Regions from separate parts of the Streptomyces sp. CA-146814 genome, predicted to be linked through region 2. Evidence: riboswitches for the same ligand, from Rfam matches in the RefSeq annotation. Region 2 holds a riboswitch; the other holds the start of a gene.
The links. Region 2 has a riboswitch for cobalamin ahead of ACQP09_RS05765 (cobalamin biosynthesis protein). Riboswitches for the same ligand answer to the same signal wherever they lie in the genome.
Positions count from the first base shown of each region.

Region 1 (4,126 bases), 950 kb from region 2:
GTACGTCAAGTTCGCCGTCCTCGCCGCACGGGAGGCGGTGACCGACGCCGGGCTCGACCCCGCCCACTGGGACGGCGCCCGCGTCGCCGTCGTCGTCGGCACCAGCAGCGGCGGCTCCGCCGGACTGACCGAACAGGCCGTCGCCCTGGAGCGGCGCGGCCCCGAGGCCACTTCACCCTCGGGCATCCTGCTCACCATCCCGAGCATGCCCGCGGCGGAGATCGCCATCCAGATGAAGGCCACCGGCCCGAGCCTGGCCCCGTGCACGGCCTGCTCCTCCGGAGTGACCGCCCTCTCCGTGGCCCGCGACATGCTGGCGCTCGGTCAGTGCGACATCGCGATCGCCGGAGCCACCGAGTCGATCGTCTTCCCGGTCGCCATGACCGGCTTCGCCCGCTCGGGCGCGGCGGCGCTGCGGGACGGTGACGGGGACCCCGCCCGTCTCTGCCGTCCCTTCGCCGCCGACCGGGCCGGGCTCGTCATGGGCGAAGGCGCCGCGATCATGGTCCTGGAACGGGCCGAGGACGCCCGGGCCAGAGGGGCGGCCCCCCGAGCGCTGCTCGCCGGCACCGGCGCCACGACCGACGCCCACCACCCGACCTCCCCGCACCCCTCCGGTGCGGTCGCCGAGGCCGCCGTCGACGCGGCGCTGAGGGACGCGGGCTGGCGCGCCGAGGACGTCGACCACGTCAACGCGCACGGCACCTCGACCCCGCTGAACGACGCGACGGAAGCCGCTCTCATCGGCCGGGCCTACCCGCACCGGCCGCCCGTCACGGCCCCCAAGGGCGTCCTGGGCCACTGCATGGGAGCGGCCGGAGCCATCGAGGCGGGACTGACCGTCCTGACGCTCCAGCACGGCATCGTCCCGCCGATCGCCAACCTGGACGCCCCCGACCGCGGGTTCGCCATCGACTGCGTCACCAAGGCACCGCGTGAGGTGCCCGTACGACGGGCCGTCAGCCACTCCTTCGGCTTCGGCGGACAGAACGCGGTGATCGCGCTGCAAGCGCCGTAAGGGCCGGCCGGGCCGGTGCGGCGGGACGATCCCGCGCCGCACCGGCCCGACCGATGAAGCGGTCCCGCACCGGCTCTGAGCTGCGCGAAGACCCGTGATAGCTTGCCGGGGCCAGTCGAACCCCAGCGACGGGGTCAGGGAATCCGGTGCGAGACCGGAACTGACGCGCAGCGGTGAGGGGGACGGGCGAGGCCACGGCCACTGGAGCACCCACGCTCCGGGAAGGCGTCCCGCCCGGACGAACCCGAGTCCGAAGACCTGCTGGCACCCGTGCTCCGCACCCGGGGTACGGGACCGTACGACGGGCTCCGCGGCTGGGCCCAGAGACACCGAGGTCCTCCGTGCTGCCCAAGGCCACCCCCGCCCCGATACGCACCGCCGCCCTCCTCGCGGCCGGCGTCGTCCTGCTCACCGCCTGCGGCGGCGGGTCCACCTCCGCCGCCGGCGGTGGCGACAAGACCAGCGCCGAAGGCTTCCCGCTCACCCTCAAGAACTGCGGGCGCACCGTCACCGTGAAGGCGCCGCCGCAGCAGGCCGTCTCGGTCGACCAGGGATCGACGGAGATCCTCCTCTCGCTCGGCCTCGCCGACCGGCTCGCGGGTACCGCCACCTGGAGCGACCCGGTCATGAAGGGCCTGGAGAAGGCCAACGCGGGCGTCGAGCGCATATCGGAGAACCGGCCCTCGTCCGAGAAGGTCCTCGACAAGGAGCCCGACTTCCTCTCCGCCTCCTTCGCCTCCACCCTCGCCAAGGGCGGCGTCGCCCCGCGCGAACAGTTCGAGAAGCTCGGCGTCCCCACCTACATCTCGCCCGCCGACTGCACCGGCAAGGACAACAGCGGCGGCGGTGACGGAGCCCGTACCGCACCCCTCACCATGGACAGCGTCTACACCGAAGTCCGTGAGCTCTCCCAGGTGTTCGGCGTCCCCGAGCGCGGCGACGCCCTGGTGAAGAAGCTCCAGGGCCGGGTGGCGAAGGCCACCGACGGCATCGACGGTTCCAAGGCCTCTCTCCTCTACTGGTTCTCCGACTCCAAGGCCCCCTACCTGGCCGGCTGCTGCGGCGCCCCCGGTGTCATCACCCGGGAGCTCGGCGCGAAGAACGTCTTCGACGACACCCACGACGAATGGCCCCAGATCAGCTGGGAGACCGTCGCCGACCGCAACCCCGACGTCCTGGTCATCGGCGACCTGAGCCGCACCATGCAGACCGCCGAGAGCGCCGAGAAGAAGATCGAGTTCCTGGAGTCCAACCCGGTCACCAAGACCATGGACGCCGTCAAGAACCGCCGGTACGTGCTGCTCAGCGGCCAGGCCATGAACCCCACCATCCGGACGGTCGAGGGGCTGGAGCGCGTCGCCGCCGGGCTGCGCGACTTCGGGCTCGCGGGGTGAGCGGCGGGCATCCGACGGTGAAGGCGCGTGGGGTGAGCAGCGGCAGCCCGACGGTGGAGCGGCCCGCTGACGTACGGCGGGTCGGCGCGCCGGTGCAGGCGCTGATCTGGACCGGCGGACTCCTGCTCCTGCTGCTCTCCATAGCCGTCGCCGTCACGATCGGGCCGGCCCGGATCTCCGTCCCCGACGTCTGGTCCGCCGTCGCCTCCCATCTGGGCTTCGGCGGATCGGAGCTGAGCCCGATCCGGGACGGCATCATCTGGAACCTGCGCATGCCCCGTACCCTGCTCGCCGCCGTGTGCGGGGCCGGGCTCGCGGTGTGCGGCACGGTGATGCAGTCGCTGCTGCGCAACCCGCTCGCCGACCCGTTCGTCCTCGGCGTCTCCTCCGGAGCCTCCACCGGGGCGGTCGTGGTGGTGGTCCTCGGTGTCGGCGGGGGAGCGGTGTCGCTGTCGGCCGGTGCGTTCGTCGGGGCCATCTGCTCGTTCGCCCTGGTTCTGCTGCTCAGCCATACGCTCGGCTCCACGACCGACCGGGTGGTGCTCTCCGGTGTCGCGGCGATGCAGCTCTTCTCCGCCCTGACCTCGTTCGTCGTGATGACCTCGGCCGACGCCGAGCAGACCCGCGGAGTGCTGTTCTGGCTGCTCGGCTCGCTCAGCGGCGTCGGCTGGGGCGAGGTGGCGCTCTGCACCGCCGTTCTCGCCCTCTGCCTGGTGATCTGCCTGGCCCACGCCCGTACGCTCGACGCCTTCGCCTTCGGGCAGGACGCCGCCGCCGCGCTCGGCGTGAACGTCGCCCGTACCCGGATCGTGCTGCTCTGCACCACCGCCCTGCTGACCGCGGCCCTGGTCAGCTCGGCCGGGGCGATCGGCTTCGTCGGTCTGGTCCTCCCGCACGCGGCCCGCGCGCTCACCGGCTCCGGGCACCGCAGGCTCCTGCCGGTCACCGCGCTCGCCGGAGCGATCTTCCTGGTCTGGGTCGACACGCTCGCCCGTACGGTCCTCGACCCGCAGGAGGTGCCGGTCGGCGTCGTCACCGCGCTGATCGGCGTCCCCGCCTTCGTCGCCGTCCTGTACCGCACCCGGAGCACGTCATGAGTGCTTCCCCAGGCCTTCGCGCCGAGCGGGTCGGCCGGGAGGCCGGCGGCCGGCTCATCCTCGACGGGGTCGACATCGCCCCACCGCCCGGCGCCACCGTCGGCCTCCTCGGCCCCAACGGCTCCGGCAAGTCCACGCTGCTGCGGATCCTCGCGGGCCTCCTCGCCCCGGACACCGGCACCGTCACCCTGGACGGCGACCCCCTCGCCGTCCTCGGCCGCCGCACCGTGGCCCGCCGGATCGCCGTGGTCGACCAGCACGCCGTCACCCAGGTCGACCTCAGCGTCCTGGACGTCGTCCGCCTCGGCCGCATCCCGCACCGCCGCGCCTGGTCCGCCCCGGACCGTACCGACGAGGAAGCCGTCACCGACGCCCTGCTCCGCACCGGCCTCACCGACCGGGCCACCCAGTCCTGGCACACCCTCTCCGGCGGCGAACGCCAGCCCGTCCAGATCGCCCGGGCCCTCGCCCAGCAGCCCCGCGAACTCCTCCTGGACGAGCCGACGAACCACCTGGACATCCAGCACCAGCTGGACCTGCTCGCCCTGGTCGCCGCACTGCCCCTCACCAGCGTCATCGCCCTGCACGACCTCAACCTGGCGGCGATGTTCTGCGAC
Region 1 covers NZ_CP192068.1:352,917-357,042, reverse strand. The annotation lists gene ACQP09_RS01405 (beta-ketoacyl-[acyl-carrier-protein] synthase family protein) at 1-1,018, shown strand, start outside; cobalamin riboswitch at 1,114-1,298, shown strand; gene ACQP09_RS01400 (ABC transporter substrate-binding protein) at 1,360-2,412, shown strand; gene ACQP09_RS01395 (FecCD family ABC transporter permease) at 2,466-3,509, shown strand; gene ACQP09_RS01390 (ABC transporter ATP-binding protein) at 3,506-4,126, shown strand, end outside.
Region 1: it holds a riboswitch for cobalamin, as region 2 does, so the genes downstream of both, ACQP09_RS01400 (ABC transporter substrate-binding protein) here and ACQP09_RS05765 (cobalamin biosynthesis protein) in region 2, are expected to answer to the same signal.

Region 2 (4,126 bases):
GTCGGCGGCGCTGCGGCGGGCGGTCGCGACCACGTCCCGCCAGGCCTGGAGGACCGATTCCGGCTGCTGCTCGCTCATGCGGCGAGCGTAGGGGTGACCGTGGGAAAGCGGAACGTGATGCCCCACGTGACCGGGATCTCTTTCGGGGCCATATGTGACCGTCAAAAACTTCGCCAACGAGGGGTAAAGGGCAGACCAGCCGGTGCCCCACGGGCGTCCCGCAGCCCCTCCCGCACACAAACGGAACCACCGCACTCCGATTCGGGTCACCACAGCGCCCCGCCCAGTTCATCTTCCGTTCACCCAGGTTGCCTACGGTCCACGAGCCACTGACGTCGAACGATTGCCTGGGTAAATGGAACACATCACGCTGCTGCTTGCGATTGTGGTCGTAACAGCTCTCGTGTTCGATTTCACGAACGGTTTCCACGACACCGCCAACGCGATGGCGACCACCATCTCGACCGGCGCGATGAAGCCCAAGACAGCGGTGGCCATGTCCGCCGTTCTCAACCTGATCGGCGCGTTCCTGTCGGTGGAGGTCGCCAAGACGATCTCCGGCGGGATCGTCAACGAAAACGGCATCAGAACAGAGGTCATCTTCGCGGCGCTCGTCGGCGCCATCCTGTGGAATCTCTTCACCTGGCTGCTGGGGCTTCCCTCCAGCTCCTCCCACGCCCTGTTCGGCGGTCTGATCGGTGCGGCCGTGATGTCGGCCGGCTGGTCCTCGATCAACGGCGGCACCGTCGTCACCAAGGTGCTGCTCCCCGCGATCGCCGCCCCGCTGGTCGCCGGTATCGCCGCGATGCTGGCCACCCGGCTGACGTACCGGATCAACCGGAACGTCACCGACCCGAACCAGCAGAAGTCGACCGCCAAGGGCTACCGGGCCGGGCAGATCGCCTCCGCCGGTCTCGTCTCGCTCGCCCACGGCACCAACGACGCGCAGAAGACGATGGGCATCATCACGCTGGCGCTGGTCACCAGCGGTGTCCTGGCCCCGGGCTCCAACCCGCCCATGTGGGTCATCGTCTCGGCCGGTGTCGCCATCGCGCTCGGCACCTACCTCGGCGGCTGGCGCATCATCCGCACCATGGGCAAGGGCCTCACCGACCTCCAGCCGCCGCAGGGCTTCGCCGCCCAGACCAGCGCGGCGACCGTCATCCTGGCCTCCTCGCACCTCGGCTTCTCGCTCTCCACCACCCAGTCCTGCTCGGGTGCCGTGATGGGCGCGGGTCTCGGCCGCAAGGGCGGCGTGGTCCGCTGGTCCACCGCCACCCGGATGTTCGTCGCCTGGGGCCTCACGCTCCCGGCCGCGGGCCTGGTCGGCGCGGGCGCCGAGTTCCTCACCAAGCAGGGCCCCTGGGGCATCGCCGTCACGGCGGTCATCCTGGTCGGCGGCTCCTTCGCCATCTGGCTGGCCTCGCGCCGCGAGCCGGTCGACCACACCAACGTCAACGACACCGACGGCACGACGGCCGACGAGCCGCAGGGCGTCGTCACCACCGCCATGGCCGCGGTCGCGCCGCCGCCCACCGCCGGTGCGGTCTCCGAGCTCTCGACCACCATCCCGGCCCCGGCCGCGGCATCCGACGACACGCCCCGCCCCGCGGCCACGGTGTAAGGACAGATCCGTATGAAAATCGACTGGGCAGCACTCGCCTCCGTCTTCGGTGTCAGTCTCGTGGTCACCGTCGCACTGGTCGGCGTCTTCACCCTGGGCATCGTCGCCCTCTCCAAGCTGTCGGCCCCGGCCGGCAGTGCCACCGGTGCCACCGGCGGTTCGGCCGCACTGGCGCGCACCGGCGCGTACGCCGCCTTCGCGGGTTGCGTGGCGGCGGTCGCGTACGGGATCTATCTGATCGTCGCCTGACCGCACCGCGACACGTTCCTCCGGGCCGGACACACCACCGTGTGTCCGGCCCGATGTGCGTCTGCGCACACCGGCCCTTCGCAGGTCAACAGCAAGTTGACGGCCGTTCTCGCAGCGTGGTGGACTGCCGGAGCCATTTACGGCGACAGAAGAGGAAGCCGGTGCGAATCCGGCGCGGTCCCGCCACTGTCACCGGGGAGCACTCCCCCACACCGGATGTCACGGCCCTCCTGACCGAGGGCTGGAAGGCCGGGGGAAGTGCGGATCCGGAAGCCAGGAGACTCTTGTCGCCGGTCACGTCGAACCAGGGCGCGGACCCTGAGTGAGGACATAAGCCATGCCCGGCCGCCGTGCGCCGCATCCTGTGCCTGTTCCGACACCTCTTCCGGTACCTCTCGCGGTACCTCTCCGTGCCGGAACGCCTCTGCCCACGGCAGACTGAACCGTGCGTGTCGATCGCGTTTTCGCGTACGGCGCCACCGCCGGGCTGATCGCCGACGCGGCTCTCGGCGACCCGCGCCGGGGCCACCCCGTCGCCGGGTTCGGCCGGGCGGCCGCGCGGGTGGAGTCCCTGCTGTGGCGGGACGACCGGGGCCGGGGCGCGCTGCACACCCTGCTCTGCGCCGGAGGCGCCGTGGGGGCCGCCGCGCTGGCCGCCCGTGCCGTACGGAACCGTCCCGCGCTCGCCGTCGCGCTGACGGCAGCCACCACCTGGTCGGTCGTCGGCGGTACGTCGCTGGGCCGGGAGGCCCGCGCCATCGGGGGCGCGCTGGCCGCCGGTGACCTGGAGGTGGCCCGGGAGCGGCTGCCGCATCTGTGCGGGCGCGATCCGCAGGCCCTGGACGGGCCGCAGATCGCCCGCGCGGTCGTGGAGTCGGTCGCGGAGAACACCTCGGACGCCGTCGTCGGCGCGCTGGTGTGGGGCGCGATCGGCGGGGTGCCGGGGCTCGTCGGCTTCCGGGCCGTGAACACGCTCGACGCGATGGTCGGCCACAAGTCGCCCCGCCACCGGCGTTACGGCTGGGCCTCGGCCCGCCTGGACGACGTGGCGGGATGGCCCGGCGCCCGGCTGACGGCCGCGCTGGCCGTGGTGGGCGGCGGGCGGCCTGCGGAGGCCGTACGCGCCTGGAAGGCGGACGCGGGGCGGCACCCGAGCCCGAACGCGGGGCCGGTGGAGGCCGCGTTCGCGGGGGCGCTCGGTGTACGGCTCGGCGGGACGCTGGCGTACGCGGGGCGCGTCGAGCACCGGCCGGTGCTGAACGGGGAGTCGGGCCGGGAGGTCCGGAGCTCCGACATCGAACGCGCGGTGCGGCTGTCGCGGCGGGTGAGTGTGCTGGCCCTCGGGGTGTGCGTGGTGGGCCGGTTGGCTGTGGGGCGTGTGGTCGCGGGGCGGTCGTCGGCAGGACAGGGGCGGGGACTGGCATGAGTGGTGGGCTGCTGGTCGCGGGGACGACCTCGGACGCGGGCAAGAGCGTCGTCACGGCGGGCATCTGCCGCTGGCTGGTGCGCCGGGGCGTGAAGGTCGCGCCGTTCAAGGCGCAGAACATGTCCCTCAACTCCTTTGTGACCCGTGAGGGCGCGGAGATCGGACGCGCGCAGGCCATGCAGGCACAGGCCGCCCGGGTCGAGCCGACCGCGCTGATGAACCCGGTGCTGCTCAAGCCCGGCAGCGACCGCTCCAGCCAGGTCGTCCTGATGGGCAAGCCGGTCGGCGAGATGAGCGCCCGGGGGTACCACGGCGGCCGGCAGGAGGCGCTGCTCGGGACGGTCACGGACTGTCTGGAGCGGCTGCGGTCGACCTATGACGCGGTGATCTGTGAGGGGGCGGGCTCGCCTGCGGAGATCAATCTGCGGCGGACCGACATCGTGAACATGGGGATCGCACGGGCCGCGAGGTTCCCGGTGCTGGTGGTCGGGGACATCGACCGGGGCGGGGTCTTCGCGTCGTTCTTCGGGACGACGGCGCTGCTGAGCGCGGAGGACCAGGCGCTGGTCGCCGGGTACCTGGTGAACAAGTTCCGGGGTGACGTCTCGCTGCTGGAGCCGGGGCTGGACATGCTGTACGGGCTGACCGGGCGCCGTACGTACGGAGTGCTGCCGTACGCCCATGGGCTCGGCATCGACGAGGAGGACGGCCTGCGGGTGTCCCTGCGCGGGGCGGTGCGGGAGTCGGTCGTGGCGCCGCCGCACGGGGAGGACGTGTTGCGGGTCGCGGTCTGCGCGGTGCCGTTGATGTCCAACTTCACGGACGTG
Region 2 covers NZ_CP192068.1:1,298,366-1,302,491, forward strand. The annotation lists gene ACQP09_RS05750 (class II aldolase/adducin family protein) at 1-78, opposite strand, end outside; gene ACQP09_RS05755 (anion permease) at 356-1,624, shown strand; gene ACQP09_RS05760 (hypothetical protein) at 1,637-1,873, shown strand; cobalamin riboswitch at 1,993-2,174, shown strand; gene ACQP09_RS05765 (cobalamin biosynthesis protein) at 2,319-3,299, shown strand; gene ACQP09_RS05770 (cobyric acid synthase) at 3,296-4,126, shown strand, end outside.